3 regions of the Mesorhizobium kowhaii genome follow, and region 3 is predicted to be linked to each of the others. Evidence: riboswitches for the same ligand, from Rfam matches in the RefSeq annotation. Region 3 holds a riboswitch; each other region holds the start of a gene.
What was found. A riboswitch is a leader RNA that binds a small molecule or an ion and turns the genes downstream of it on or off. The one in region 3 is predicted to bind cobalamin.
Positions count from the first base shown of each region.

Region 1: linked by a shared signal. The riboswitch ahead of bluB (5,6-dimethylbenzimidazole synthase) and the one ahead of ACFFNA_RS01675 (CbtB domain-containing protein) in region 3 are both predicted to bind cobalamin.
Region 2: linked by a shared signal. The riboswitch ahead of ACFFNA_RS13160 (aromatic ring-hydroxylating oxygenase subunit alpha) and the one ahead of ACFFNA_RS01675 (CbtB domain-containing protein) in region 3 are both predicted to bind cobalamin.

Region 1 covers NZ_JBHLYT010000053.1:151,565-161,979, forward strand. The annotation lists gene ACFFNA_RS28145 (TlyA family RNA methyltransferase) at 1-64, opposite strand, end outside; gene ACFFNA_RS28150 (GFA family protein) at 237-638, shown strand; gene ACFFNA_RS28155 (hypothetical protein) at 669-956, opposite strand; gene dxs (1-deoxy-D-xylulose-5-phosphate synthase) at 1,105-3,018, opposite strand; gene ACFFNA_RS28165 (pirin family protein) at 3,162-4,082, opposite strand; gene ACFFNA_RS28170 (DUF2277 domain-containing protein) at 4,120-4,386, opposite strand; gene ACFFNA_RS28175 (exodeoxyribonuclease VII small subunit) at 4,499-4,750, opposite strand; gene ACFFNA_RS28180 (histone deacetylase family protein) at 4,754-5,680, opposite strand; cobalamin riboswitch at 5,802-5,981, shown strand; partial or broken gene bluB (5,6-dimethylbenzimidazole synthase) at 6,042-6,659, shown strand; gene ACFFNA_RS28190 (hypothetical protein) at 6,776-7,759, opposite strand; gene ACFFNA_RS28195 (TetR/AcrR family transcriptional regulator) at 7,857-8,465, opposite strand; gene ACFFNA_RS28200 (MFS transporter) at 8,587-9,810, shown strand; gene ribB (3,4-dihydroxy-2-butanone-4-phosphate synthase) at 9,864-10,415, opposite strand, start outside.
Region 2 covers NZ_JBHLYT010000013.1:211,338-221,752, reverse strand. The annotation lists gene bglA (beta-galactosidase BglA) at 1-1,281, shown strand, start outside; gene ACFFNA_RS13185 (ABC transporter ATP-binding protein) at 1,323-2,435, shown strand; gene ACFFNA_RS13180 (DUF680 domain-containing protein) at 2,519-2,755, opposite strand; gene ACFFNA_RS13175 (DUF680 domain-containing protein) at 2,827-3,030, opposite strand; gene ACFFNA_RS13170 (DUF680 domain-containing protein) at 3,102-3,299, opposite strand; gene ACFFNA_RS13165 (hypothetical protein) at 3,356-3,811, shown strand; cobalamin riboswitch at 3,812-4,013, shown strand; gene ACFFNA_RS13160 (aromatic ring-hydroxylating oxygenase subunit alpha) at 4,129-5,376, shown strand; gene ACFFNA_RS13155 (FAD-binding oxidoreductase) at 5,557-6,657, shown strand; gene ACFFNA_RS13150 (ferredoxin reductase) at 6,722-7,468, opposite strand; gene ACFFNA_RS13145 (molybdopterin-dependent oxidoreductase) at 7,465-8,076, opposite strand; gene ACFFNA_RS13140 (DegQ family serine endoprotease) at 8,227-9,750, opposite strand; gene ACFFNA_RS13135 (MBL fold metallo-hydrolase) at 10,010-10,415, opposite strand, start outside.
Region 3 covers NZ_JBHLYT010000002.1:191,150-201,564, forward strand. The annotation lists gene cobO (cob(I)yrinic acid a,c-diamide adenosyltransferase) at 1-531, opposite strand, end outside; gene cobU (bifunctional adenosylcobinamide kinase/adenosylcobinamide-phosphate guanylyltransferase) at 533-1,048, opposite strand; gene ACFFNA_RS01670 (CbtA family protein) at 1,041-1,844, opposite strand; gene ACFFNA_RS01675 (CbtB domain-containing protein) at 1,860-2,039, opposite strand; cobalamin riboswitch at 2,076-2,272, opposite strand; gene ACFFNA_RS01680 (aromatic ring-hydroxylating oxygenase subunit alpha) at 2,523-3,698, shown strand; gene ACFFNA_RS01685 (MFS transporter) at 3,702-4,901, opposite strand; gene ACFFNA_RS01690 (heparan-alpha-glucosaminide N-acetyltransferase) at 5,137-6,135, shown strand; gene ACFFNA_RS01695 (methyltransferase family protein) at 6,132-6,608, shown strand; gene ACFFNA_RS01700 (IS481 family transposase) at 6,787-7,779, shown strand; gene ACFFNA_RS01705 (MerR family transcriptional regulator) at 7,813-8,199, opposite strand; gene mgtE (magnesium transporter) at 8,339-9,757, opposite strand; gene ACFFNA_RS01715 (LuxR C-terminal-related transcriptional regulator) at 10,258-10,415, shown strand, end outside.

The DNA of each region.
Region 1 (10,415 bases), on a different contig from region 3:
GGCTCCGCTGGACGAGCAGGTCGTCGAGCCGCTGGCGGGTGCTGGCTGGCAGAGGCGAGTTCATCGGCCTTCATGGCGAAAGCTGGTCGCGAAGGCAAGGATATTGGGGCCGGACAAGAAACATCGTTGCAAGCGTGCGAACACATCAAGCCGCTCCGCCGCTTGCGCGCATCGCATCGGGTCGGCACAATGTTAAGCAGGAACGCCGTTTGTTGTCCGAACACTGGGAAGGACGGATGCTGACAGGAACCTGCCACTGTGGTGCAATCCACTGGACCCTGGAGGGCGATCCCGGGTCGATCACCGCCTGCAATTGTACGCTTTGCAGCCGCTATGGCGTGCTCTGGGCCTACGACTATGTCGATGAACGCATCCGCGTCGCGGGACCCGTGAGCAGCTATACGCGCGCCGGAAAGGATGTGCCCTCGCTCGAGATCCTGTTCTGTCCCACTTGCGCCTGCGTGCTCGCCTGGCGTGGCTTGCGCTCCAGCGCCACTGGCCGCACTCGAATCGCCGTCAATGTAAGGCTCGCACCGCCTGAGGCCGTCGCCGACTTGCCGATCGACCATTTCGATGGCCTCGATACTTACGACGACCTGCCACGCGATGGCCGCTGCGTGCGCGATTTGTGGTTCTAAAGCGCGCTGCGCACCTTTGGGCGACATGCGCTAGAAAATGGTTCGGGAAACCTGCCGCTCGACGGCGGGCGACAGACCGTCGTCTGGCTTGCCCGTGGCTTCTTCGCTCGGGCGTTCGGTCCCGGCAACAGGCGCGGCGTCTGGCACGACCACGAGCTGCGGCACCTGCTTGTAGGAAAAGCCGCCGCGGATATTCCCCATCTTGCCGGCGATGATGCCCATGGCCGCCTTTTCAAGGCTGCGATCATAGCGCGTTTCGGCGGCGGCCGGCGCGACGATGACCGCTGAAAGCGCCACGCCGCACAGAAGCGTTCTCATTGTTGTTGTCTCCCTGCCTGATCACGATCTAGCAGGGCGCCGTTGAAAAACGGCCAAGAGACACGGTAAGCAAAGCGCCAAACGGCAGCGTTAACAATGCGTTAAGGCATCAAGCCGGCAAACTGATTGAAGCCCTTGAGATTTTGATTCAGGCGCGCTGGGCGCGGGCTGTATGGCCGAGGGCGACGAATACCGTGCGCACGATGCCGGCGGCATCCAGCCCGGCATCGGCATACATCTTTTCCGGCTTGGCGTGGTCGGTGAACGCGTCGGGCAGTACCAGCGGGCGCACCTTCAGGCCACTTTCCAGCAAGCCCTCATGGGCGAGGAACTGCAGCACATGGCTGGCGAAGCCGCCGACGGCGCCCTCCTCCACCGTCACCAGAACCTCGTGCGAGCGGGCCAGCCGGCGGACCAGATCCTCGTCGAGCGGCTTGGCGAAACGGGCATCGGCGACCGTGGTGGAAAGCCCGGCCGCGCCAAGCTCCTCGGCAGCGATGAGGCAATCCTGCAGCCGCGTGCCGAAGGACAGGAGTGCGACCTTGGTGCCTTCCCTGACGATACGGCCCTTGCCGATTTCGAGGACCGTGCCGCGCTCCGGCATGTCGACACCGACGCCGTTGCCGCGCGGATAGCGAAAGGCGATCGGACCGTCATCGTAGCTCGCCGCGGTGCGCACCATGTGGCGCAGCTCCGCCTCGTCCGCCGCCGCCATCACCACGAAACCCGGCAAGGTCGCCAGGAAGGTGGTGTCGAAGGCGCCGCAATGGGTGGCGCCATCGGCGCCGACAAAGCCGGCGCGGTCGATGGGAAAGCGCACCGGCAATTTCTGGATGGCGACGTCGTGGACGACCTGGTCGTAGGCGCGTTGCAGGAAGGTCGAATAGATCGCCGCGAACGGCTTGTAACCTTCGGTGGCGAGGCCGGCGGCGAAGGTCACCGCGTGCTGTTCGGCGATGCCGACATCGAATATCCGGGACGGGAACGCTTCACCGAACAGGTCGAGGCCGGTGCCACTCGGCATGGCGGCGGTGACAGCGACGATGCGGTCGTCCTCGCGGCCTTCCTGGACCAGGCTTTCGGCGAACACCTTGGTGTAGGCCGGCGCGTTGGCCGGCGCCTTGGCCTGCGCGCCGGTGATGACGTCGAACTTGTTGACGCCGTGATACTTGTCGGCGGCGGCTTCGGCCGGTGCGTAGCCCTTGCCCTTCTGGGTGACGACATGGATCAGCACCGGGCCTTCGCCATTGTCGCGGACATTCTTCAGGACGGGGATCAAATGCTCGAGATTGTGACCGTCGATCGGGCCGATATGATAGAAGCCGAGCTCCTCGAACAGCGTGCCGCCGGTGACGTAGCCGCGTGCATGCTCGACCGCCCGGGTGATCGCACGATCGGCGCGCTTGCCGAGATAAGAGGTCAGTTTCTTGCCGAAGTCGCGCAGGCCGACATAGGTCTTGCCGGAAGCCAGACGCGCCAGATAGGCGCTCATCGCGCCGGTCGGCGGCGCAATCGACATGTCGTTGTCGTTGAGGATGACGATGAGCCGGGCATCGAGCGCGCCGGCATTGTTCATCGCCTCGTAGGCCATGCCGGCCGACATCGCGCCGTCGCCGATGACGGCGATGACGTTGTTGCGGCCGCCGGAGAGATCGCGAGCGGCGGCCATGCCGAGGCCGGCCGATATCGATGTCGAGGAGTGGGCGGCGCCGAAGGGATCGTATTCGCTCTCGGCGCGGCGGGTGAAGCCGGACAGGCCCCCTTCCTGCCGCAAGGTGCGGATGCGGTCGCGGCGGCCGGTGAGGATCTTGTGCGGATAGGCCTGATGGCCAACATCCCAGATCAGCCGGTCATCCGGGGTGTTGAAGACATAGTGCAGCGCCACCGTCAGCTCGACCACGCCAAGGCCGGCGCCAAGATGGCCGCCGGTGTGGGACACCGCGTCGATCAGTTCGGCACGAAGCTCGGATGCCAGTTGCGGCAATTCGCTCTCGGCAAGCGTGCGCAGGTCGGCGGGGATGCGGACCTTGTCGAGAAGCGGGGTATGCGGCGTTGCGTTCACGGATTGGCCTGCTCAGGCTTTCTGTTCATGGGCGGGATAGGCCGGCGGCCGGCGAAAGTAAATGCGTGTCAGTGACGCGGATCAGGTCTTTGTTTCATGCATGTCGTTCTCCCAGAACCGGGGCCACTTTTGGGCAACATGCATTAGCTTTCCGGCAACGGGATGAATTCTTCCTCATCGCCGGGAACGATATCGAAGCGGCCCGTCTTCCATTCTTCCTTGGCTTGTTCGATGCGCTCCTTGGAGGACGAGACGAAATTCCACCAGATGTAACGCTTCGAGCCGAGCGAGGCGCCACCGAACAGCATGAAATGGGCGCCGGTATCCGACGACACGACGATCTCATCGCCGGGCCGGAACACCAGCAGCCGTTCCGCCGGAAAAACATCGCCCGAAATCGAGGCCTCGCCTTCGAGCGTGTAGATAGCGCGCTCCTCGGCGTCGGCCGGGATTTTCACGCTGGCGCCCGGCGCCAGCCTGAGGTCGGCATAGAGCGTGTCGGAGGCCGTTGCGACTGGAGAGCGCAGCCCCTGGAAGTTGCCGATGACGATGCGCCCGCTGACGCCTTCGGCATCGATCTCGGGAAGCCGAAGTGCTGCGGTGTTCTCGAACACCGGGGCGACTTCTTCCCCACCATCCGGCAGTGCCAGCCATGTCTGCAGGCCGGAGACCGACATCGGCGCGCCGCGCAATTCTTCGGGCGTGCGCTCGGAGTGCACGATGCCGCGGCCGGCTGTCATCAAATTCACGTCGCCGGGCTGGATGACCATTTCGGTACCGAGGGAATCGCGATGCCGGATCTTGCCGTCGAACAGGTAGGTCACCGTCGACAGACCAATATGCGGATGCGGACGGACATCGAGTGCCTGGCCGGCCCGCAGGATCGCCGGGCCCATGCGGTCGAAGAAGATGAAAGGCCCGACCAGCCGCCTTTTGGCGGTCGGCAGAGCGCGGCGCACCTGAAAACCGCCAATGTCCTTGGCGTTAGGAATGACCATCAGTTCGATCTGGTCGCTGGCAAAGGCATCGCCGACTTCAGGGTCTTTCCCAGGGAAGAAACTCATGGACTCTCCTTGTCAGTGGCCGTGCCTGCTTGCCGCATCAGGCGAAACGGACCGCCGCCTTCGCCCGCGCCTTGGCCGCCACCTCTTCGCGATTGCGAGGATGCTGATGGGTTTCGAGGGAGCCGAGAAGCTCGCGCGCCGACACCGCAATGGCTTCGACCGCATGGTCGAAGGCGTGCTGGTTCTGCTTCGAAGGTCGCGTCGTTCCGCTCAATTTGCGGACAAACTGAAGTGCTGCGTCGCGCACCTCGTCATGGGTTGCCGGCGGATCAAAATTGAACAGGGTCTTGATGTTTCTGCACATCGTTTCCGAACCTCCTCTTGTCCTGAAGCCGTTTCAATCGAGACGGCTTCTATCCTCGATCATGATCATGTCCAAAAACCGGTGAGGCAAGACCATCGTTCGGCAGCATGCCTCAGTCGGCGTCGAGCGGCTCCGTTCCAACCGGCTTGCCGTCGCGCGACAGCCTGATCTTCTCGACCTTGTCCTCGGCGGCCTTCAGCAGCCGGTCGCAATGTGCCTTCAGCGCCTCGCCGCGCTCATAGATCCTGATCGACTGGTCGAGCGGCACGTCGCCACGCTCCAGATCATCGACGATCTTTTCCAGCGCGTCGAGTGCCTGTTCGAAGCTCATCGCCTTGATATCTTCGTTGGTCTCACCAGCCATCATTCATCCTTTCATCAGTCGCCCGACATGGGCGGCGACCGAAAATGCCAGTCCCTGCAGATCGTAGCCACCCTCGAGCAGGCTGACGAGCCGGTTGCCGCTGTGGCGCGTGGCGCGCTGCATCAGCTGGCCGGTCGCCCAGTCGAAATCATCCTCGGTCAGGTTGATCTCGGCCAGCGGATCGCGATGGTGCGCATCGAAGCCGGCCGAAATGATGATGAGGTCGGGCGCGAAATTGTCGAGTGCCGGCAGGACACGCGACAGGAAGGCATCGCGGAAAACCTCGCTGCCGGTCTGCGGCGCCAACGGCGCGTTGACGATATTGCCGGCGCCGGTTTCGCTCTTTGCCCCGGTGCCGGGATAGAGCGGCATCTGGTGGGTCGAGCAATAGAGCACCGATGGATCGTCCCAGAAAATATCCTGCGTGCCGTTGCCGTGATGCACATCCCAGTCGACGACCGCAACGCGCTCGACGCCATGTTTCCTCTGCGCATAGCGCGCGGCGATCGCCGCCGTGTTGAAGAGGCAGAAACCCATGGCCGTGGTTTTTTCGGCATGGTGGCCGGGCGGCCGGGCGGCGACGAAGACATTGTCGGCGCGGCCAGTGAAAACGTCATCCACGGCTGCATTGGCGGCGCCGATCGCGGTTATCGCCGCTTGCCAGCTCTTCGGGCTGGCGGTGGTGTCGGCGTCGATGCGGGCGATGCCCTCGTCGGGAATGGCGGCGCGGACACGGGCGACGAAATCGGCGGGATGCGCGTAGAGGATCGTGGCCTCATCGCCCTCGGTCGCCTGGACGCGATCGAGCGCGGTAAAAGCTTCATCGTCGAGCACCCGCTCGATGGCGCGCAAGCGATCCGGCCGCTCAGGGTGACCCGGCGGCGTGATGTGCTCAAGGAAGATTGGATGGGTGTAGAGACGAGTGGTCATCTTCCCTATCTAGTGCCCCGACGTCGCGATGGCCATGCGTTGTGGCCTGATGGTTGGGGAAAATCACACATGCGTCCATTGGTGTCGCTGCAGGCATTGGCGTCCTCGGCGCTTCGGCGTAAGGTCGCTGCCACTGCCTGGTGCCCGCCGCAAGCGGGAGAATCGGGAACACGGTTGAACTCCGTGGCGTGCCCAACGCTGTGAGGGGGACCGCGCCGGTAAATGCCACTGTCGATGACGGGAAGGCACCGGACGCGGGTTGATCCCGAGCCAGAAGACCGGCCTGGCAGACATCGTCATCCGCATGGTCAGGCGGATGGCATCTACTGCAATCGCAAGGGGACACGCGATGCCGGAACACATGACCGCTGCTGTTGGCGACGGATTTGACCAGAGCGCGCGCGACGCGGTCTATCGCGCCATGTTCACGCGGCGCGATGTCCGCAGCCATTTCCTGCCAAACGCGCTCGACGTTGAGGTGCTGGCGCGGCTGCTGCTTGCCGCTCACCATGCGCCGTCGGTCGGCTTCATGCAGCCTTGGAATTTCATCGTCATTCGCGATGCCGAGCGACGGGAAAAAGTGCGCGACCTGTTCCTGGCGGCACGTGAGCAGGAATTGCCGGCCATCGCGGAAGACCGGCAGGCGCTCTACCGCAAGCTCAAGCTGGAAGGCATCTGCGAAAGCGCGCTCAACATCTGCATCACGTGCGACCGCCAGCGCTCGAAGGGTTCGCCGCTGGGGCGCTGGCACAATCCGGAGATGGACCTCTACAGCACGGTCTGCGCGGTGCAGAATTTCTGGCTGGCGGCGCGCGCCGAAGGCGTCGGTGTCGGCTGGGTCAGCATCATCGAGGCGCAGGCATTGAAAAGCCTGCTGTCAATTCCCGAGCATGTGACGCCGGTCGCCTATCTCTGCGTCGGCCATGTTTCCGAGTTCGCGCCAAAGCCAGACCTCGAAGCGCATGGCTGGGGCCGCCGCTTGCCGCTGCCGGAGCTGATCATGAGCGAGACCTTTTCCGGGCAAGGTGAAGCGCTGCTCAAATCGACCGTGCAGCGCCTCAATGCCGTTGACGTCGCATCGGCGACCACCGCTGATCAGCGGGTCGCGCCGGCCGTGCCCCAGCGCGAGCCGCCGAAGGAGGCCAGCGCCTTGTCTTTGAGTTCCCTGAACTTCGACGACGCTTCGGCCAGCCGGGCGTCCCAGGCGGGATCTGGCACCTGGCCTTCGACAGTCCTGAAATAGACCTGCATCAGGCAGGCGATGGCGAAGGGTTCGATGAACGCTGCCTTGAAGGCCCAGGCGAAGACGATGGCGAGCACGAAGGCCCAACCGGCAAGTTGCCCGGGCATGAGGAAAAGAATGGCGCCGGCCGGAGCCAGCATCAACAGGAAGATGACGAACGACACGCCCCACATGATGACCGCCAGCCAGACGGCGTTCTTGACCATGATCTCGGCGTTCTGGGCGTAGAGCACGACGCCTTGCCGCGCCGTCTCGAACGGCGAGGCTGAATTGATGCGGATGTTGTAGCCGAGGATGATTTCGTCGACATAGGTCAGCGACAGGCGGATCACCGTGTTGATGAAGGAGACCAGGCCGCCCAAGCCCGGAATCGGCAGGAAGGCGGCGATGCCGCCGATCAGCCCGGTAATGGCGCGGATGGCGCCCTTGACCAGCTGGTCGACGACAAAAAGCATGTTGGCCTCGGCAAAACGCTGGGTCACGATGTCCTTGGCGTAGGCAATCTGGTTCTGGCCGGCGGGAATGTCACGGCCGTCGATCAGATGGACCATGACCGCGATATGGCCGGCCTTGACGACATACAGGATGTATTCGCGGATCCAGTAGACGGCGATCGAGACGACGCCAAAGCCAACCACGCCGCCCCACAAGGCAAAGGACAGCGGTCCGTCGGGATCGGTGGAGATATGGCCGACGCCGTAGCCAACGGAGGCGCCGGTGCCGGTCGCCATGATGTAGGCCAGCGTGATGCCGAAATAGACGATCATGCGAAAGACAATGAAGGGCCAGGTCCGCATCATGATGGACACCGACCTGCCAATATCGAAATCCCACATGCCCCGAATCTCCCGCTCAGAGATGGCGCAGGAGGATGCGCTCAAACCGGTTATTGTCAATCGCGGGCAGTAGCGGGCCAGGCCGCCAATGGGGATTCTAGTTCGGCTGCGGACCCGGCTTTTTGAGCAGACCCTCAAGCAGTTGCTTGAACGCCGTCACCACCTTCTTCGACGTCGCTTCGGGGTCGTTCGAATTGGCGATCCGCTGTGCCGCCTGACTGCTCGCTCCGTTGATCAGCCGCGAGGCGGTCTCGGGGTCGAGGCTGGAGACGATAACCCCCTCCTCCTGCAGCGTCGTCAGGTGGCCGGTCATTGAAGCGATGCACGCATTGGCGTTCGGCCATTGTGCCGGATCTCCCAGCACGGCCGGGCCATCCCGGAACATGATGCGCTGGATTTCCGGCTCCAGCGCCATCTCGATATAGGTCGTGCATTCGTCGACGAAATGCTGCCAGCGGGTCGGCGCTCTCGACGCCACTTCGTTCACGCGCGCCGCCATCTCGCCGTCGATTTCGGCGATGACCGCCTGCAGTAATCCCTTCTTGTCGCCGAAGTGATGATAGAGTGCGCCGCGCGTCAGCCCGGCCGAGGCAGTGAAATCATCCATCGAGGCCTGGGCATAGCCGATCGTACCGAAGGCATGGCGGGCCGCCGCGATCAGCTTGGCGCGGGTCTCGGCGATCATTTCCTTGCGAGGTTTGTGCATGGCTTCTGGACCCATTAACATACGCACCGTATGCCAATTGACATACGTGGCGTATGATCTATCTAACAATCATACGCTTCGTATGTAATTGTCGAATCTTCCTTTGTCGAGGAACCGGACCATGCAAAATCCCTATTCGGAAATCTTTCGCGCCCCCGGCGCCAAGGGCTTTGCAAGCGCAGGCTTCATGGCTCGACTGCCGATTGCGATGGCGCCAATCGGCATCGTGGCGATGCTGTCGCAGACGCGCGGCGAGTACTGGCTGGCCGGCGCCGTTTCCGCGACATTCGCGCTGGCCAACGCTTTCGCGGCGCCGCAGATATCAAGGCTGGTGGACCGCGTTGGCCAGACGCGGATCGTGGTGCCGACCACGATCATCTCCGTGCTCGCCTTCGCAGTCCTGATTGTGGCGGCCAATCAGGACTGGCCGGCATGGACGTTGTTCGTGTCGGCGCTGCTCGCCGCGGCGATGCCCAGCATCCCGGCAATGGTGCGCGCGCGCTGGACCGAGATTTTCCGCGGGCGGCCCGAAATGAACACCGCATTCGCCTTCGAGTCGGCGGCGGACGAGCTGGTCTACGTTGCCGGGGCATCGCTGTCGGTGGGCCTGAGTGCCGCCCTGTTCCCGGAAGCGGGAATGCTGGCGAGCACGCTGTTCCTTGCCGTCGGCTCGACGGCGTTCATCCTGCAGCGTTCGACCGAGCCGCAAGTGCGGCCGGCGGAACAGGGTTCGCGCGGCTCGGCAATCCGCCTGCGGCCGGTGCAGATCATCACCTTCGCCCTGATCTTCATCGGCGCAACCTTCGCGACGACGGAAGTGAGCACCGTGGCGATCACCAAGGAGCTTGGCCAGCCGGCCGCCGCAAGCCTGGTCATCGGTGTCTACGCGCTGGGGTCGTTCGTGCTCGGCATCATCGTCGGGGCGCTCAACCTGAAAATGGCCCTGCAGCGTCAACTTGCTATCGCCGTCGCCGTCATCGCGCTCACAGCGCTGCCGTTGCTCGCCGCCGACACGGTGCCGCTTCTGGCGCTGGCCGTCTTCGTCAGCGGCGTGGCGATCTCACCGACCTTCATCACGGCATTCGGCTTGATCGAGCGGCACGTGCCGGAAGCGATGCTGACTGAGGGCATCACCTGGGTGACCACCGGGATCGGCATCGGCATGGCGCTGGGCTCGTTCGCGGCCGGCTCGGTGGTGGATGCATTCGGCGCCCAGAACGGGTTCTGGGTGTCGGTGGCTTCAGGTACAATCGCACTGGCCACCGTACTGCTTGGCCAGCGCAGCCTTGCCACGCCTAAATGCGACCTGGACGGATGCGAAGCAGGCGTCGTTCCTGCAGAATGATCCCCGAAGCGCCCGGTTTCGAACGGACCGGGCGCTATCCCGGTGGTTGCCCTTCAGAGAATCTCGGTCTTGGCGATGTGGATGCCAAAGCCCTCGAGACCGACATAGTGGCGTTCGCGTGAAGCGATCAGATTGATCGAGGAAATGCCGAGATCCTTGAGGATCTGCGCGCCGAGACCAATCTCGCGCCATTCGTTCTCACGGCGGCGCGCCTCTTCGTGATCCTCGCGGTCGCCGCTGGCCGGCCGCTTGCGCTCCTGATGGGCGACGCCGACGGAGCCCTCGCGCAGATAGACGATGACACCACGCCTGCGCTCGCCCATCGCCTTCATGATGCCGTCCAGCCGATGGCTGGTGCCGAACACGTCGGTCACCACATCCTCGGAATGCAGGCGCACCGGCACCTCCTCGCCGTCGCGGATGTCGCCGAAGACAATGGCGACGTGATGCATCGAGTCCCAGGGCAACGTGTAGGTGAAGACCTGCGCCTTGCCGCCGAGCGTGTCGATTTCGGAGCAAGCCACGCGTTCGACCAGCGTTTCCTTGCGTTGCCGGTAGGCGATGAGGTCGGCGACCGAAACCTGTTTGAGGCCATGCTCTTCGGC
Region 2 (10,415 bases), on a different contig from region 3:
CGGTCGAGCCGCAACAACCCGAAGGCAGACTGGTACGTGTGGGCGGACGCCAGGCCGGACGGCACGCCACCCAACAACTGGCTGTCGATCTTCGGCGGCTCGGCGTGGCAATGGGACACCAGCCGCCAGCAATATTACCTGCACAACTTCCTGGCCGAACAGCCCGATCTCAATTTCCACAACCACGAGGTCCAGAACGCGCTGCTCGACGTCACCCGCTTCTGGCTGGAGCGTGGCGTCGACGGCTTCCGGCTCGACACCATCAATTTCTACTTCCACAGCCAGGGTCTGGAAAACAATCCGCCGCTGCCGCCCGAGCAGCGCAACGACCAGACCGCACCCGCGGTCAATCCCTACAACTACCAGGACCATCTCTACGACAAGAGCCGCCCTGAAAACCTCGGCTTCCTCGAACGCTTCCGCGCCCTGCTCGATGAATATCCGGCAACCGCCGCGGTCGGCGAAGTCGGCGATTCGCAGCGCGGGCTGGAAGTGGTGGCGGCCTATACGGCCGGCGGCAAGCGCGTGCACATGTGCTATTCCTTCGACTTCCTGGCGCCGGAAAAGATCAGTGCGGCCAAGGTCCGCTCGGTGCTGGAATCCTTCGGCAAGGTCGCCAGCAACGGCTGGTCGTGTTGGGCCTTTTCCAACCATGACGTGATGCGCCCGGCCTCGCGCTGGGCGGCAGGCGAAGCCGATCCGACCGCCTATCTCAAGGTCATTTCGGCGCTGCTGATGTCCTTGCGTGGCTCGGTCTGCATCTACCAGGGCGAGGAACTTGGGCTCGGTGAAGCCGACCTCCGCTTCGAGGATCTGCAGGACCCCTACGGCATCCGCTTCTGGCCGGAATTCAAGGGCCGCGACGGCTGCCGCACGCCGATGGTGTGGGACGGCAGCGCCAGGAATGGCGGCTTCTCCTCGGCCAAGCCCTGGCTGCCGGTGCCGGCCAAGCATCTGTCGCAAGCGGTCAATGTCCAGCAGGGCGACGAGACCTCGCTGCTCGAGCACTACCGGCGCTTCCTCACCTTCCGCCGCGCCCATCCGGCGCTGGCCAAGGGCGACATCACATTCATCGACAGCGAGGGCGACACCGTCGCCTTCACGCGCCGCGCAGGCAACGAGCAGATCGTCTGCGTCTTCAATCTGGGAGCCGGGCCAACCAAGGTTGACCTTGGCAACCGATCGCTGCAACCTTTGCCCGGGCACGGATTTTCGGGGCAGGCGAGCACTGGTTCCATACAGCTCGGCGGCTACGGCGCCTGGTTCGGGCGCATCGACTGAATTTCAAATCACTTGAATTTCAAATTACTGGGAGGAAACCAATGGCCGATGTCACGCTAAGACAAGTGAAGAAGTCCTACGGCAATCTGAACATTCTCCACAGCATCGACCTCGATATAAAGTCGGGCGAGTTCATCGTCTTTGTCGGCCCGTCGGGCTGCGGCAAGTCGACATTGCTGCGGTCGATCGCCGGGCTTGAGGAAATCACCTCCGGCGAACTCAAGATCGCCGGCGAGGTGGTGAACGACGTGCCGCCGTCGAAGCGGGGCATCGCCATGGTGTTCCAGTCCTACGCGCTCTACCCGCATATGACCGTCTACGACAACATGGCGTTCTCGATGAAGATCGGCAAGGAGAACAAGGCCGAGATCGACCGCCGCGTAAAGCAGGCCGCCGAAATCCTGCAGCTGACCAAATATCTCGACCGCCTGCCCAAGGCGATGTCGGGCGGCCAGCGCCAGCGCGTCGCCATCGGCCGCGCCATCGTGCGCAATCCGAAAGTGTTCCTGTTCGACGAGCCGTTGTCGAACCTTGACGCGGCGCTGCGCGTTGCCACCCGCATCGAAATCGCCAAGCTCAAGGAATCGATGCCCAACACGACCATGATCTACGTCACCCATGACCAGGTCGAGGCGATGACGCTGGCCGATCGCATCGTGGTGCTCAAGGAAGGCCATATCGAGCAGGTCGGCACGCCGATGGATCTCTACAAGAAGCCCGGCAACCTGTTCGTCGCCCAGTTCATCGGCTCGCCGGCTATGAACATCCTGCCGGCGACCATCGACAAGACCGGCAACCCGACCGTGGTCAGCCATGTCGGCGGCCGCAAGGCAAGCGTGCCGATCGCGACGCCGGCTTCGGCAAAGGGTGCTGCTTTGAGCTTTGGCGTGCGGCCGGAAGATCTGATCATCGCCAGCGGCGCGGACTATCTTTTCGAGGGAACGGTGGACTATGTCGAGCAGCTCGGCGAGGTCCAGCTTGTCTATGTCGACATCGGCCGCGCCGACCTGCCGCTGGTGACCAAGATGCCAGGCAATGTCGAGGTCAAGCGCGGGGCGACGCTGCGGCTGAGCGCGGACGCCAGCGACCTTCACATCTTCGACGCGGACGGGCACTCCTTCTCGCTCCGTCAGCCGGAAGCAAAGGCGGCCTGAGGTCAGGACATCGGAGGCCGTATAAAAGACAAAGAGCGGCGGGCACAGGCCCGCCGCTCTTGTTTGGAGATCAGCTTCGGTTGTTAGTGGCCGAAGAGGTTCCGGTCGCTGCCCTGAGGGGCGGACTTCTGTACGTCGCCCGACGAATTGAGCAGCTTGCCGACGAAACCACCGGTGTTGCGGATCGAGCCCGTATGCGAGCTGTCAACCGACGTGACCGCGGGCTGATTGGCACCATCGGAGCCAAAGTTGTCGCTGCCGGCGAAAGCGCTACCGGAAAGCGCCAGAACGGCAGCGGTAGCAATAAGGATCTTGTTCATTTTAGTCTCCTGAATTTTTCGAGCCTCTCCAAGGCGGCGGGACAGACCCGCCGTCCGCGGGGAGTTGGCTGTTAGTTGTTGCCGAACAGGTTGCGGTCACTGCCCTGAGCGGGCGTCTGAGCAACCGGTTGCGACGTCTTGGTGGAAGCCGTGTACGAGTGGTCAACCGCGGCTGCAGGCTGTTTGGCGCCGTTCGAACCATAGTTGTCGCTGGCGGCGAAGGCGCTGCCGGAGATGGCCAGAACGGCGGCGGCGGCGATGAGGATCTTGTTCATTTTAGCTCTCCTGAATTTCTGGATTTCACCAGGGCGGCGGAGCGAGGCCGACGCCCTCTGGGAATCGGCTGTTAGTGGCCGAAGAGGTTACGGTCGCTGCCCTGGACAGGCGTCTGAGCAGCCGGTTCCGACTTCTTGACCGAAGCGGTGTAGGAGCTGTCGACAGCGGTGGCTGCCGGGGCGTTCGAACCATAGTGGTCGCTACCGTTAGCGAAGGCGCTGCCGGAAATGGCCAGAACGGCGGCGGCAGTGAGAATGATCTTTTTCATTTTTTGGTACTCCAGTATTTCTTATTTTTGCCGTCCGTCTAGCGGCGTGTCTTGGGATGAAATCGCGTCGTTCGGACAGCCCCGATGTGGGAAAGCCATCCAGCCATTTCCAATCACGAAGTTGTTCCGCGTGGACCAAGAATCTGCCACTTGAAATTGCGCCAGGAGTTTCCACACTCAATGTTTTTCTGATTTATATCAAAGAGTTGTATGAAACCGCCGGCCAGATCACCAACTGTGTCGGAGGCCCAGTGTTCACCCGTCCTGCACGCACCGTCAACAGAAACGAACCGTTCGGTTCGATTTTAGATGCTGCTAATAGTCACTTTTCGAAACCGTTAACCTTTTTTGGCCCCTGGCAAGGGGTCGAACTCGAGGAGATTGCAGCCGGCTATGGCTGCCGAAGAGATAGGATTTCGGCCCGGCAATCGCCAACCTGGGCGTTTCGCACACGTGTCGCGCCGCATGGATACGATGTCGTTTTCATGCCGATGACGCGCCCGCGATCGTGATTAGATCATGTCATCTCAGGTGCCGCTTCGTGACGACGAGGCGGAGAATTGGGAAGCCGGTCAGAATCCGGCGCTGCCCCCGCAACGGTGGTGGAGTTCAAGTCGCAACGGGAGACCACTGGGCAATCGCCTGGGAAGGTGTCGCGATGGTCCGCAAGGACAACTCCAGAGCCCGGAAACCAGCCCGAGATGTTTGAACTCGACTGATCGCGGTGGGCGGTCAAGAGGTGGATAGTGCATGTCCGGCGCATCGCCGGCCTGCGTCCGATCCTTCCTCCGTCACCACCAGTTCAGTCCTTAGATAACGAGGACAGGACATGGATGCTCGCAACGACATGCTGAGGCTCTTGAGTGGGCGCCGGCAAGGCTTTTCGCTGGAACAGCCCTTCTACACCGATCCAGACTATTTCAAGCTCGACATGGAGCTGATCTGGTATCGCGACTGGCTGTTCATCGGCCATGATTGCGAACTGCCGAAGCCGGGCAGCTACATCACGGCACAGATCGGCGACTATCCGGTCGTGCTTGTCCGCGACCAGCAAGGCAAGATCAACGCCTTCCACAATTCCTGCCGCCATCGCGGTAGCCGCGTCTGCAATTCCGACAAGGGCACGGCGGCAAAGCTGGTCTGCCCTTATCACCAATGGACCTATGAGCTGGACGGAAGGCTCTTGTTTGCCAGGCAGATGGCCGACGGTTTCGACAAGAGCCAGTTCGGCTTGAAGCCCGTCGCCTGCGAAAGCGTCGGCGGCTACATTTTCATCTGCCTGGCCAAGGAGCCGGCGGATTTCGCGCCGATGCGGGCGGTGATCGAGCCTTACCTTTTGCCGCACCGGCTGCGTGAGGCCAAGGTGGCGTTCGAATCGACCATTGTCGAGAAGGGTAACTGGAAGCTGGTCTGGGAAAACAACCGCGAGTGCTACCATTGCGCCGGCAATCATCCGGAGCTCTGCAAGACTTTCCCGGAAGCGCCCACGGTGACCGGCGTGCAAGGCGCCGACAGCGACCCGGAAATGCTTGCGCACTGGGCGAAATGCGAAGCGGCCGGCCTGCCGAGCAAATTCCGCATCGATCCGGCCGGACAGTACCGCGCCACCCGCGCGCCGCTGCTGCGCGATGCCGTCAGCTACACGATGACGGGAAAGCGCGCGGTCAAGAAGAACCTATCCGACAGCGTTTCGACCGACCGCATCGGTTCCTTGCTGCTCTATCACTATCCGACGACCTGGAACCACATCCTGGGCGACCACGCCGTCACCTTCCGGGTGCTGCCGATCAGCGCCACGGAGACCGCGGTGACGACCAAATGGCTGGTCCACAAGGATGCGGTCGAGGGCGTCGACTACGATCTCGCCGAGCTTACCCATGTCTGGACCGAGACCAACGATCAGGACCGCCGCATCGTCGAGGAAAATGCCTTCGGCATCCTGTCGCCCGCCTACGAGCCCGGCCCCTATTCGGAGCTGCATGAGGGGGGCGTGATCCAGTTCGTCGAGTGGTACGCGTCGTTCATCGGTCCGCGCCTTGCCGAAGGCGGCCGGCCGGCGCTGCGCAGCGTTGCCTAATGCATGTCGCTCAAAAGTGGCCCCGGTTTCGAGACAACGACATGCATACAAACAAAGACTTAAAGCGCGGCGCATGAATCCGTTTCGACGCGACGCGCTTTAGGGCATGTCGCCCAAAAGTGCCCGGCGGTTTTGGGATCACGGCATGCACCGAACAAAAGGGACAAGAGGATGAATGCGATGACGGACCTTGGCCTCTATCGCCATCTCGACCAGATGACGCCCTGGAACGACAGGCTCCAGGTGCTGGAAGTGATCGGCGTCAGCGACGAAGCGCCTGATGTGAAGACCTTCACCTTCCGCTCCGACAACCAGACCTGGTTCCGCTACAAGCCGGGCCAGTTCGTGACGCTGGAACTGCCGACCGCCGACGGGCCGCTGATGCGCACCTACACGCTGTCGTCTTCGCCATCGCGGCCGTTCTCGATCGCGGTGACGATCAAGGCGCAAGCGGGCAGCATCGGCACACGCTGGATGTTCGACCATCTGACGCCCGGTTCGCACGTCAAGGCCTATGGGCCGACCGGCGACTTTTCGCTGCACAGCCACCCGGCGGCCAAGTATCTGTTCATTTCGGCCGGCTCCGGCGTGACGCCGATGATGTCGATGCTGCGCTGGCTGAACGACTGCGCGCCATGGACCGATGTCGGCTTCGTCAATTGCGCGCGACGCCCCGAAGAGATCATTTTCCGCAAGGAGCTCGAGCTGCTCGGCAGCCGCATGCCGGGCCTGTCGCTTGGCTTCATGATCGAGGAGCGATCGAGCCGCGAGGGCTGGTTCGGCCATATGGGCCGCATCGACGCGATCCGGCTGCCATTGCTGGCGCCCGATTTCCGCGAGCGCGAAATCTTCTGCTGCGGCCCCGATCCCTTCATGCGCGCCGTGCGCGGCATGCTGGACGCCGCCGGCTTCGACATGACGAAATACCATCAGGAGAGCTTTGCGGCGCCTGTTGTGGAGGAGATTCCGGCACCGTTCACCTCGCCGGCGGAAGACGGCGCTGGCGTCATCGTCGAAGCCGCGACGCCGATCCGATTCGCGCTTTCGGATGTCGACGCCGAATGCGTCGCCGGCCAGACCGTGCTGCAAACGGCCCGCGCCTCGGGCGTGCGGATTCCCGCCGCCTGCGAGTTCGGCCTCTGCGGAACCTGCAAGGTGAAGAAGGTCGCGGGCACCGTCGAGATGAGCCACAATGGTGGCATCCTTGATCACGAAATCGACGACGGCTTTATCCTCGCCTGTTGCTCAAAACCGCTTTCGGCGCTCGAAATCGAGGCGTGACCGGTGGGCGATGCCGAGCCTCGGAACGGCGGCTGCGAGAAACCTCTCGAAGGGCTGCATCCGTTCAAACTCCGTAGCGCTCGGTGCGGATGATGTCCGCTGCAACGCCGGCATCGATCAGCGCTTGGGCGGCGGCCGAAACGAAGGCGTTGGAGCCGCAGACGAAGGCGATATCAGGCGGTCCGGGCAGCCGCGCCATGGATTGCACCATCATGGGAACGTCCACCCGCCGCGAATAATCGGCAGGACGGCGCGCGGCTTCGCGCGTCAGTGTCAGCACGAGGTCGAAGCCGTCCTTGCGATCATCGAGAGCGATCAATTCGTCGCGAAAGATCACTTCGTCCCAGACCCGCGCTGAAAAGACCAGGGCGACGGGCACCATCGAATTGCGCTTGGCGCGATGACGGACCATCGACATCAAAGGCACGACGCCCGAACCACCCCCGACCAACAGAAGCGGCCCGCTATCATCGTGTGGCCAGATGAAATGCCCGCCGAGCGGCCCGCGCAGTTCGACCTCATCGCCAACCGCTGCAACGTCATGGAAGAACGGAGAGACCTCGCCATCGTCGAGTTTTTCGATCGCCAGTTCGATCACCCCGTCCGTCTCGGGCGCGGAGGCAATCGAATAGGAGCGGCGCGCCTGATAGCCGTCCGGCGCTGTCAGCCTGACGTCGACATGCTGACCGGCCCGATAGGGGAACGGCCGCGATGGCTGGAAAAAGAAGCTGGTGACACGCGGCGTGCGCTTTTCGATACGGACGATCCCGGCCGTCTGCCAGGGCGATTGCGGCGCTTGTGCGTCGCTCATGGATCGTTCGTGTAGCGCTGCTCACGCCATGGGTCGCCATAGATGTGATAGCCGCGCAATTCCCAGAAACCCGGCTCATCGCGCTCGGTGAACTGGAGGCCGTTCAGCCATTTGGCCGATTTCCAGAAATACAGATGCGGCACCAGCAACCGCGCCGGGCCGCCATGGTCCGGCGTGATCGGCTTGCCTTCGTAAAACAGCGCGACCATCGCCTTGCCGGCGGTGAGGTCCTTTATCGGCACATTGGTGGAATAGCCGTCGAACGAATGCGCCAGCGTGAAGGCGGTCGGCGGCTCGATGCCGGCATCGGCGAGAATATCGTCGATCAGCACGCCTTGCCATGGCGTGTCGAACTTGGTCCACGCGGTCACGCAATGGATGTCGCGTGTCATCTTGGTCAGCGGCAAGGCGTTGAACTCGGCCCAATTCCATTTCTTGATCGGCCGCGGCCCGTGCTTCAGCGTGAACGACCACTCCTCGGTGCGCACCCGCGGCGTCGGGCCGGCTGACAGGACCGGAAATCCCTGCTCGAGATATTGCCCTGGAGGGATGCGCGCGTCGCCGTCGGTCGGCGGGCGCCGTCCTGAAAGGAAACCTCGGGTGACCATTGCGGCAATCCCCCTGCATCGGGCCATCTGTCAGACTTCATGCAGTTTTCTCGAAGATGCCGTGGCGGGCAACTGAAATCTTGACGGACTGGATCGGCGGCTCGTTGTCGCCGAGTCCCGCCGATCCTGCCTTCAAGTCAGCGCCACGTGTCAGCCATTGGCAAACGGCACCGCGACATAAATCTGGCCGCCGTCGCGCTCCAACAGCAACAGCACCGATTTCCTGCCGGATTTGCCGGCCTGGGCGATCGCCTGGGTGACCTGCCTGGCGCTCTTCACCGGCACCTGATTGACGGCGATAATGATGTCACCGGCCTGGATGCCGGAAGCCGCGGCCGCCTTGTCGGGATTGACGCTGGCAACCACCGCGCCGTGCTGATTGTCGGCTAGGTTCATCTGCTGGCGAATGTCGGGCGTGATGTCCATCAGGCCGAGGCCTATCGCGGGGACTCGATTGCCTTGCCCGGCGCTCGGCGCGCCGGACCCGTCGGTCACGGATGCCGTCTTCACATCGTCGCCGTTGAGCCCGACATCGACGGAAATATCCATGGCCTTGCCCTTGCGCCAGACCTCAAGCGATTCCCGGGCGCCGGGTGCGACATCGGCGACGGCCCGCGACAGGTCCTTGGGATCCTTTACATCCTGTCTGGCAAAGCTGGTGATAACGTCGCCGGTCTCGACGCCGGCCTTGGCAGCCGGCGAACCGTCATTGACCTGCGAAACCAGCGCGCCGCCAGGATGATCGAGCCCGATGGCACTCGCCACATCCGGCGTCACCGGCTGGATCTCGACACCGAGGTAGCCGTACTGGATTGAGCCGTCCTTCATCAGCTTGGCGACCACCTTCTGGGCCTGGTCCGACGGGATGGCGAAGCCGACACCGACACTGCCGCCATTGGGCGAATAGATCGCCGTGTTGATGCCGACGACATTGCCGTTGACATCGACCAGCGGACCGCCGGAATTGCCATGATTGATCGGCGCGTCGATCTGGATGAAGTCGTCGAACGGCCCGCTGTGCAGATCGCGGCCGCGCGCTGAGACAATGCCCGCGGTGACCGTGGTGCCGATGCCGAACGGATTGCCGATCGCCAGCACCTGGTCGCCGGTCATCAGCCTGTCGGAATCACCCCATTTGACGGTCGGCAAGGGCTTGTCGGCTTTGATCTTGAGCACCGCGAGATCGTTCTTGGCATCGCGGCCGACGAGCTTGGCGGGAAGCTCGGTGCCGTCGTCGAGCGTCACCTTGATCGAAGAGGCGCCATCGACGACGTGGTTGTTGGTGACGATGGTGCCATCGGCAGCGACGATGAAGCCGGAACCGAGCGCTTCGGCACGCGGGGCCTGCTGCGGCGGGGTCTGTGGAGCGGGCATGCCCTGGTCGCCGAAGAATTGACGGAAATATTCGTCGAACGGCGAGTTGCCGAGAGGCATGCCGTCATCCGTGCTTTCCGGCTGTGCCTTCATGACGGTGGTGACGGTCACCACCGCCGGCTTGTCGGCGGCCACGATGGGGGCGAACGAGCCGTTGGGTGCCGTGATGCCGGCGACAGGTGTCTGGGTTGTCGGAACGGCGTTGCTCGCACTTTGGGCGAAAGATATGACAAAGGGAGATATGATTAGCGCAGCGCCCAGCAAGGCCGCGACGCGATGTCTGCGAAGGATATCTGACATGGTCGTTTGTCCGGGCGAGAGTTGATCCTGCGCTGTGGCCGCCTCCCTTGGGGAACCAGCCATCCGGCGTGTCGAAGATCGCGATTGCCCGTCTCGCCTGGCATGGCAGCCGACCAGATCGACAGCCCTGCATCTAGGGTACGGCTTGGCCCGATTTAGGGTTTTGAGGCGACCTTACGAAGATTTAATTTCCAGACGGCGACCGGTCACAATGTCGTCGGGCGACAGGCCAGGCGCTCTTCCCTGCCCCGCCGAGGCATCAGCCCGCGCCGGTTCGCTCGAGATAGGCCGTTGCAATTTCGCGCATGCGCTTGCCGTCGAAGCTTGGCCCGTGGCCGCCATGGCCAATGCGGATCGGGATGTCGAGCAGGCGTTGCATCGTGCGGCGATAGGCGGTCCGATCGGAGTCCGGCAGGTCGTCGATCAACGTGTCGTCGTAGATGGCGTCGCCGCTGAAGAACAGGCCATCGGCCTCGTCGAACAGCGCGATCGAATCCGGCGAATGCCCGGGCAGATGCAGCACGCGAAACTGCCGGTCGCCGAGATCGACCACGTCGCCCTCGTCAAGCGTCCGCGTCAATGGCGCTGACGGGATCCTGTAGTCGGCTGCCTTCCAGCCAGGTGCCGGCAATTTCGACACGGCGCCATCGAGATCGTGGAACATG
Region 3 (10,415 bases):
CTTGGCGTTGCGGCCGGTGACGACGATATGCAGGCCCTCGCGACGAGTCTTCAATGCCTCAACCACTTTGTCGAGATCGAGATAATCATAGCGCAGCGCGATGTTCAGTTCGTCGAGCACCAGCAGGCTGATCGATGGATCGGCCATCAGCTCGAGCACTTTGGCCCATGCGGCTTCGGCCGCGGCGATGTCGCGCTTCAGATCCTGGGTTTCCCAGGTGAACCCCTCGCCCATCGCGTGCCAGACGACGCGGTCGCCAAAGGCGGCGAAGGCTTCCTTCTCGCCGGTGTGCCATTTGCCCTTGATGAACTGGACGACGCCGACACGCTTGCCGTAGCCAAGCATCCGCAGCGCCAGACCAAAGGCAGCAGTGGTCTTGCCCTTGCCGGGCCCGGTGTTGACGATCAGCAGCCCCTTCTCGACCGTCTTGCTCGCCACCTCGGCGTCCTGCACCGCCTTGCGCTTGGCCATCTTGGCGCGGTGGCGTTCTTCATCCCGGTCTTCGATGGGCTTGTTGTCGATATCGGTCATCTCATTTCACCTTGAGCGGCAGTCCCGCCACCATCAGCAGCACCGTATCGGCGATAGCGGCCACCTGCTGGTTGAGCCGGCCGGCGGCATCGCGAAATCGGCGCGCCAATGCGTTGTCCGGCACGATGCCTTGCCCGACTTCGTTGGACACCACGAACCAGGGCCCGCGCGGCCGCGACAGCACGTCAGCCAGCCGACGGTATTCCAGATCGAGGTCGTTTTCGGCCAGCATATGATTGGTCAGCCACAGTGTCAGGCAGTCGACAAGCACCGGCTGATTGTCCGGCAAGGCCTCGAGCGCGCCTGCGAGATCGAGCGGTGCGTCGATGGTCGTCCAGCCTTCACCGCGCCGCGAGCGGTGCAACGCTATGCGCTCACGCATCTCGTCATCATAGGCTTCCGCCGTGGCGATATAGGCCCATGGCGGCGGCGAGGTCGTCGCCAGGGTTTCGGCGTGCGCGCTCTTGCCGGAGCGCGCACCACCGATGATGAAGGTCAGCGTGCTGCGATCAGGCAAAGCTGTCGCGCAGGCTGGTCGCGGTGCCGGTGAAGCGGCCGCGCGCCACGCCGACGACCGCGCCGAGCACCAGCCAGAACACCAGGTTGGTCACGGTCACCGCAACCACGAACTGGTGGTGCAGGCCTTCCGGGATCGGCGTCTCGAAACTGTCGGGCTGCGGTGCGCCGACAACATGCGGCGCGACGATCAGCAAGACGGCAAGGATCACAAGCGGCAGCGACTTGCGGAAGGCGATCAGGCCGAGACCCGCCGCGGTCGCCACCACGGTTGCCCACCACCAGATCTGGCGCTGCGTGAGATCGGCCGCCGGCATGGCAGGCAATTCCGGTGGCAGACCGAGACCAGGCGCCAGCGTGAACACGGCAAAGCCGGCCAGGCCCCAGAACACGCCCTGGCGCCAATTGCCGATGCCACCGGCGAATTCGGAAACCGCAACCAGGATCAGCGCGAAACCGATGCCGGTGACGATGTTGGCAACCACGCTGAAGGCGAAACGCTCGAAACCGTCGGCCGGCGCCCAGCCTTCGTCTTCCGCTGCCGGAGCGGCTGCTTCCGCCGGCGCCGGGGCGGCAGAGCTCATGGCATTCGCCGCCGGAGCGGCTGTGCTCATGGCATTGGTATCCGTTGCGGCCGGAGCTGCATGTTCATGGTGATGGCCGCCGCCGGCCTGCTCGTAGACTTCCGCCTTGAGGATCAGCGGCACGGTGGCATAGGCCTGCATGCAGGCGAGAACGACGCCAGCCACGAGCCCTGCGATCGCCGCGATGAACACGACGTTGCGAAACAGGTTCATGATGTCAAATCCTCGTCAGTGGCAGGGAAACGCCATCGAATGGCGATAGTCGTGAGCCGCATTGTGGACCGCATCGATATGCGAGAAGCCGACAAAGCCGACAACGAAGATGCCGAGCAGTGCCACGAGCGCAAGCTGCATGAAGCGCGACTGCGAGGAGACGGAGGCGCCGAGGGAGACGGAAGCGGTAGTCATGTCTTGTCCTTTCGCCCTCCACCCGAGGGCATCGAAGTCAGTTTCCTGTCGCCGGCAGGTCTCCTGGCTCGCGGATCAGCGCCCTTCTCCACCTTCCCGAAGAAAAACCTTCAGTGGCATATGGAGAGGACTACCGCACACAGTTGCGGGGGCAGCCACGGCATTGGGCAACAAGTCAGCCCGCACCGCATTCCCTCTTGGCTCCAAACGGAACCGACGACAGCGCGACTATAGGGAAAATCGCCGCGACCGGCAAACCAAATTCCGACAATGCATGTCGCCGAAAAGTGCACAGCGGTTTTGGGAAAACGACATGCATGAAGCAAGAACGCATGTCGCCGAAAAGTGCGAAGCGGTTTTCGGAATAACGACCTGCGTAAGCAAGAATGCATGTCGCCGAAAAGTGCGCAAATCGGTCACCGGCACGACAATTGACAATTCCCGCGGTCGGGTGTCGGCTGACAATTTCACAGGAAGCCAGCCATGCAGCCCATTGCCAGCGAGCGCGATCCCTACAACGGCCTGACCCGGGCCGAACCGACGCTGCCGTCCTCCGCCTATTGGGATCCAGGGAGCTATCAAAGAGACCTCGACGCCATCTGGTACAGAAGCTGGCTGCTCGTCTGCCGCGAGGCCGATCTGGCCCAGCCGCTTTGCTTCCGCACCTTCCGCATCGGCACGCAGGAAATCGTCGTGCTGCGTGACGAAACCGGCGAACTGCGCGCATTTCACAACACTTGCCGCCATCGCGGTTCGCAGCTTTGCCAGGAAAGCGAAGGCCGGCTGAAGGCGCGGCTCATCACCTGCCCCTACCACGCCTGGTCCTATTCGCTGCGTGGCGATCTCGTGCGCGTGCCGTCGAAATCGCTGCCGGAAGGCTTCGACAAGGCCAATCATCCGCTCTATCGCGTCGCACTCTCGGTGTGGCGCGGTTTTGTCTTCGTCAATCTCGCCGAGGACGCTACCGGCTCGGCGGAGACATCCTTCGATCCGGCGTCCGGCAGTCTCGCCAACTGGCCGCTGGAAACGCTGGTTACCGGCCATGCGTTGCGCAAGGTGATGAACTGCAACTGGAAAATCTTTTGGGAAAACTTCAACGAGTGCCTGCATTGTCCGGGCGTCCACAAGGATCTGTCGCGGCTGGTGCCGATCTATGGCCGCGGCCTGATGGGCCGCCATGACGATCCCGAATGGTCTCGCCACGCCGACAATGACGCGCCCGAGTTTTCCGGCGGCCTGCGCGCCGGCGCCGAGACATGGTCGCGCGACGGCCAGGCGCATGGGCCGGTCTTTGCCGGTCTCACACCAGCCGAGCGCGCCGCCGGCCAGACCTATGCCACCAACCTGCCGTCAATGTTCGTCGTCGGCCATGTCGACTATGTCAGAACCGTGCGGCTGGTACCGCTCGGCCCCGAGCAGACCGAGCTTGTCGCCGAATGGCTGTTTGCGCCCGAGGCACTGATGGCAACCGATATCGACAACATCGTCGCCTTCGGCAAACAGGTGCTGGAGGAGGATGCGGCGATCTGCGAAATCAACCAGAAAGGCCTGCGCTCGATGCGCCACGAAGCCGGTGTGCTGATGCCCGAGGAATACGACCTGCACCGCTTCCACAACTGGGTCCGCGAACGGCACACAGCGGTTACCCCCAAGCCCTGAAGATCACAGCGATTTCGGCAGGTATCGCCAGGTCACGAAGCCGCAAACCGCCGCCAGCAGGCCGAGCGTGACGAACACCGAGCCCAGCCCAAAGAACGCCAGCACCACCGAATAGACCAGCGGTGGCGTCAGCTCCGAAAAGTCGAGATAGGTGCGGTAGACCGCCGCCATCTGCGACCTTTCATAGGATCGCACCGAGCGCATGAAGGCGGTCGAGCCCAGAGCGTCGAGCGCAATGGTGAAGAAAGCGCCGCAGAGCAGGAAGGCACCGGTAAGCAGCGGCACTGTTTCGCCAACCGCGCCCGCCGCCAGAAGCATGGCCGACATGGCGAAATAGGCAAATGTCATGGTTCGCCGGCCACCAAAGCGCTTTCCCGCATTGCCCCAGAAAATGGCCATGAACAGCAGCGCATTGCCGGCCGAAACCAGCAGGCCACCGGCCAGCTTGCCCTCTCCGGTGATGACCATGAACAGCGGCCCGTAGACGAAGAACGTCGTCCAGAAGCAAGAACGGCCGAAGGCGATCAGCCAGGCCAGCCTCAGCCTGGGCTGGGCGACGAAGCGGCCGATATTGGCGAGCGGGTTGGCCGGCCGCGTCTTGCCGGGGCGGATCGACGGGTTGTCGCCAAGCCGGTAGGTCCAGAACAGCGCCAGCAAGGCCATCGCGAACACCGCCACTGCACCATGCACGGCATAGATGCCGAAGCGCGTGTAGAGGAAAATGCCGAGCGTTGGCCCGCCGGTCCAGGCGAACATCGACCACGCCATGCGCAGCGATTCGGCCTGCATGAAGTCGGTCTTGCGGATGTGGTCCATGATGTAGAGGTTGAGCGTGATCGACAGTGCGCTGGCGCCCATCACCCGGCACAGCATGCCGGCAAGTTGCCCGGCAAGCGTATGGGTGACGAAGAACAGGGAACCGATCGCCAGCAGGCAGGCGCCTGCGGTGTAGACCCAGCGCCGGGCAAAGCGGCGGATCAGCATCGGCATGAACAACGTCACTGACAGGCCCAGCATCGCCACAATGGTATAGAGGATCGAGACGATCTGCTCGTTGTGGAGGATCTCGTAGGCCTGGATCGGGATGACGCTCGACACCGTGGCGCGGGCGAAGGATTCGACCGCATAGAGCGAAGCAAAGGTGCGCGCATCCGCGGCCTTGAGGGCCGGTAGCCAGATCGGATGGCGCACATGGGTGGACATTGCTTCCCCAAAGCAGAATCACCGGGTCAAATCTGCCGTGGTGATTCCTGGGCCGGTAACAGGAAACCGACGCCTACCCGGCAAAAAGCGAAGTCGGCCAAAGGCTTTCCGGCACTGGCCTAAAGCGGCGCCTGATCCGGCGTCTGCAGCGCTGCCCATACCGAAGCGCCCGGCCTTCTTTTGTCCGGGGCAACCGTGATAGTCGTCTTGCGGGGCTGAATCAGAATCCGAGACCATGAGCATCCACACGCCGACCGCACCCGTCCAGGATCAATCGAAGCGCATCGTCGCCATCGACATCGTGCGCGGCATCGCGCTCATCGCCATGGCGAGCTATCATTTCACCTGGGACCTGGAATTCTTTGGCTACACCGATCCCGGCCTCACCGCCTTCGGCTGGTGGAAGATCTACGCGCGCTGCATCGCTTCGACCTTCCTGTTCCTGGTCGGCGTCAGCCTGTACCTCGCCCATGGCCGAATAATCCGCTGGAATGGCTTCTGGAGGCGTTTCGCCATGGTCGCCGGAGCGGCGATCGCCATCTCGGTCGTCACCCGCATCGCCACGCCGGACGGTTTTATCTTCTTCGGCATCCTGCACGAGATTGCGCTGGCCAGCCTGCTCGGCCTCGCCTTCCTGCGGCTGCCGGCGCTGCTGACGTTGCTTGTGGCAGCGCTGGTCATCGCAGCGCCCGTCTATCTGCGCTTCGAGGCCTTCGACCATCCGTGGCTGTGGTGGGTCGGCCTGTCAGCGGTCAATCCGCGTTCCAACGACTACGTTCCGCTGTTTCCGTGGTTCGGCGCCGTGCTTGCGGGTGTCGCGGTGACGAAACTCGCCTCCGCTTCGGGCCTGCTTGCCCGGCTTGCCGAATTGGCACCCGGTCGCTGGGCCAACCCGCTGGTCTTCATCGGCCGCCACAGCCTGGCCTTCTATCTGATCCACCAGCCGCTGCTGATCGGTTGTGTGTGGCTGTTTTCGCAAATCATGCCGGCGCAGGTCGAAACCCCGCAGGTGAATTTCCTGAAAACCTGCCAGCTGTCTTGCGAGCAGTCGCGCGACACCGAGTTCTGTTCGAGCTACTGTGTCTGCATGCTCGATACGCTGGAGGGCGAGGCCTCGCTTGATCGGCTCTACAACAACGACCAGACTGCCGAATGGAAGGCGCACTTAAGTGATCTCGCCGGCATGTGCACCGCCAAGACCGACAGCAAGATGATGGAGGAAGGGGTCAAATGACCGAGAACCAGCCGAAGGCAGGGCTCATACCGTGGCCGCCGCTGATCTACACTGCCGCCATAGCCATCAGCATCGCACTCGGCCTGCTCTATCCCCTGCCCTGGATCGGCGACCTTCTGGGTGATATTCTTTTCGCCGCTGGCTGGGTGGCCCTGTTCGGCGTCGCGGCGCTCTGGTTCACCGCCATCCGCACCATGATCCGGGCCAAGACAACGCTCAACCCCAACGCGGTGCCCGATCACCTGGTCACCACAGGTCCCTTCGGCATCACCCGCAATCCGATGTATCTGGCCAACACGCTGCTGTTGATCGGCGTCGCCTTTGTCTCGGGGATCGCATGGTTCCTGCCGCTGGCATTCATCGCGGCCTATGCCACGCAGAAAGTCGCCATCGAGGGCGAGGAAAAGGTGCTGGCGGCGAAATTCGGCAAGAAATACAGGGACTACGCCAAAAGGGTGCGGCGCTGGATTTGAACTGGCCAGTCAGGCCTTTTTCAGAATTCGCTCTGGCGAGTCAGATAGAGCGGTTTTCGAGAACCGGAGCGGAGCGTACGTTTGGGTACGTGAGCACCGGAAGCGCAGAAAGCTGCGCTAGATGTTTGATCCCAGGCTTTGATGGGGCATCCTTGTCGTCCGAATCAAGGGATGCGCTATGGGCCAGGTTCTTCATGGGAGCGCCACGACGACAGAGGCGATCCGTAGAGCGATACAGCATAGTCAAGAGAGCCTGAGGGCCCTGGCCAAACGCTACGGGATCAACCAGAAGACTGTCGCCAAATGGCGGGAACGGACTTCGGTGAGCGATCTGCCGACCGGTCCGAGAGAGCCGAGGTCGACGGTTCTGTCTGTCGAGGAAGAGGCCGTCATCGTCGCCTTCCGCCGGTACACGCTGCTGCCGCTGGACGATTGCCTCTACGCCTTGCAGCCGACAATCCCGCACCTGACGCGTTCGTCATTGCATCGTTGTCTGCAACGCCACGGCATCGGCCGCTTGCCGGACGTAGAGGGCGACAAGCCGGCGAAGAAGAAATTCAAGAGCTATCCGATCGGCTACTTCCACATCGACGTCGCCGAGGTGCGCACCGAGCAGGGCAAGCTGCACATGTTCGTCGCCATTGACCGAACCTCGAAATTCGCCTTCGTCGAACTGCATGAGAAGGCCACCACCGCCGTCTCGAGAGACTTCCTGCTGCGCCTGATCGCGGCTGTTCCCTACAAGATCCACACTGTGCTCACCGACAATGGCATCCAGTTCACCACCCCCGGCACCGGCGGCTCGGCCGTGCCACTGATCAAGGAGGCCATAGCAAACGGCGAACTCTTCCGCGCCCATGCCTTCGAATACGCCTGCGCTAGGAACGACATCGAACACCGGACAACCAAGGCAAGGCACCCGTGGACTAACGGCCAGGTCGAGAGGATGAACCGGACCATCAAGGATGCGACCGTCAGGCGCTTCTACTATGAGAGCCACGACCAACTCCGCCAGCACCTTGCCGACTTCGTCTCGGCCTACAACTTCGGACGCAGGCTCAAGACCCTCAAAGGCCTCACCCCCTATGAGTTCATCTGCAAGGCTTGGGCCACACAGCCCGAACGCTTCAAGCTTAATCCGCTCCAGCAAATGCCGGGACTAAACATCTAGGTGGCCGCCAGAGTAGAATTATCAAAAAGGCCGTTAGGTATTGACGCCGAGCTCGACCAACCGCTCCACACAGGATTCCTCGGCCTGGTCGAGTTCGGCCAGCGTCTCTTCGAGGTCGCGGCGCTTCTGCCGGAGATCCTCGCGCTTTTCCTCGATGCGCTTGATCATCAGCTTGAGTTGACCGACCTCGCCGGGCGGCTCCTTGTACATCTGGATGATTTCGCGGATCTCGTTGATCGAGAAGCCGAGCCTTTTTCCCCGCATGATCTGGCGGATGAGGTGGCGGTCGGACGGGCGAAACAGCCGCGTGCGGCCACGCCGCACCGGCTGCACCAGCCCCTCATCCTCATAGAAGCGCAGTGTCCGCGTCGACACGTCGAATTCGCGGGTCAGCTCGGTGATCGAATAATATTCCCGCATTGTCACTCCCAGACGCCGGAACCCCCGGCGATCAACCTACGGCGTCGCCTTCTGTCCCGAACCAAACCCATGCCGGAATCGACATGACGCCCCGCGCAAGCCTCGCACGGCGTTTACGTAAAAGTCAATTGAGCACCCTTCACGGCACTCCGAACCACCACGTGGCAATGCCGAGAAAGGCAAAGAAGCCGACGACATCGGTGACCGTGGTAACGAAGACCGCCGAGGCGACGGCCGGATCGACCTTGAAACGGTCGAGCAGCAGCGGGATCAGGATGCCGGCCAAGGCGGCCGCGAACATGTTGATGATCATCGCCGCCGCAATGATGCCGCCCAGATTGTTGTCATGGAACCAGGTCGCAGCGACGATGCCGATCAGGATGGCAAAGACAATGCCGTTGATGAAGCCGACGCCCATCTCGCGGCGGATGATGCGGCCGGCATTGTAGATGTCGATATCCTTCGTCGCCAGCGCCCGCACGGTGACGGTCATGGTCTGCGAGCCGGCATTGCCGCCCATGCCGGCGACGATCGGCATCAGCACTGCCAGCGCCACGATGTGCTCGATCGTGCGGTCGAACAGGCCGATCACCGACGCCGCCAGGAACGCGGTCAAGAGGTTGACCAGCAGCCAGGGAACGCGCGAGCGCGAAGTCGAGAGGATGCTGTCGGAAAGCTCTTCGTCGCCGACACCGCCCATGCGCAGGAGATCTTCTTCCGCTTCCTGCTGGATAACGTCGACGACGTCATCGATGGTCAGCACGCCGACCAGCCGCTCGTTCTCGTCGACGACGGCGGCCGACAGAAGATCGTACTGCTCGAATTCCCGCGCCGCCTCTTCCTGGTCCATGGTGGCGGGAATGGCGTGCCGCGTCTCATGCATGACTTCCTCGACCTTGACCGTGCGCTTGGTGCGCAGGATCTGGTCGAGGTCGATGGCGCCGAGCAGCTTGAAGGTCGGATCGATGACGAAGATCTGGCTGAAGCGCTCAGGCAGGTTCTTGTCCTCGCGCATGTAGTCGATGGTCTGGCCGATCGTCCAGAACGGCGGCACCGCGACGAACTCGGTCTGCATGCGCCGCCCGGCCGTCTCTTCGGGATAGTCGAGCGAGCGGCGCAGCCTGATCCGTTCGGTGAACGGCAACTGCGACAGGATCTCGTCCTGGTCTTCCTTTTCAAGGTCTTCGAGAATGTAGACCGCGTCGTCGGAATCGAGCTCCTGCACCGCCTGGGCGATCTGCGCATTGGGCAGATTGTCGACGATCTCCATACGGATCGCCTCGTCGACCTCGGTCAGCGCGGAGAAGTCGAAATCGGCGCCCAACAACTCGACCAGCGCGCGGCGCTGTTCGGGATGCAGCGCCTCGAGCAGGTCGCCGAGTTCCGACTGGTGCAGGTGGTCGACTTCATGCTTGAGCGTGAGCGTGTCGCGGTCGGCGATCGCCGCGCCGATCTGGGCAAGGAAGGACGAAAGGACGGCGCCGTCCTCGCCATAGATATCGGCGTGGGCGTCTTCAGCGGCCCTGGTGCCGGTCGTCCGTTGGTCCTGGCCTTCCACCAGCGCCTCCCGCCATCGCAATCCCGGAAAAGGTGCGTCTCAGGTCTAGAGCATCGGGCTCAAAAGTGGAAACCGGTTTTGGGAAAAATCCGTCGCTCGATCCAGAGATGGCGCGGCTGTACGATTCGATTTGCGAACCTATGGCTCTAGCGCACGGAATATCAAACGAAATACGCGCTTTCCTACCAGCTTGACTTCACGGGAGACGGACAGCGCAGAGCCCTGGCCGACAATGCCGATCCTGTCAAAACCAACTGGATACCGGTTCAGGTGGCGCGACAGCGCATGTCGCTGGGGAAAGAGCACCCCTGCGCGGTTGCGACGATTGTCATGGCACAGGGTCCGGATATCAGCCGGATCCGCCCATGTCCGCAACCAGTCCAGAACGGAAGCCCTTGAACGCAAGGTCGGCGAGAACGAACGAGGCACCATCAGGACAGCAACGCGTTCGCGTCGTTGTCGCCGAGCGCAACCCGCTTGTCATATCGGCGCTCCGCGGAATGCTGGAATGCGACGGACGTTTCGAATTGCTGGGCGCCGTGCAGAGCGGCAAGCAACTCCTGGAACTGGCCGTGAAGACCAAGTTCGATGTCGCTGTCATCGGCTGGAGGCTCGCCGATATGGACGGCGCGGATGTTCTGGCCGAGGTCCAGAGCCG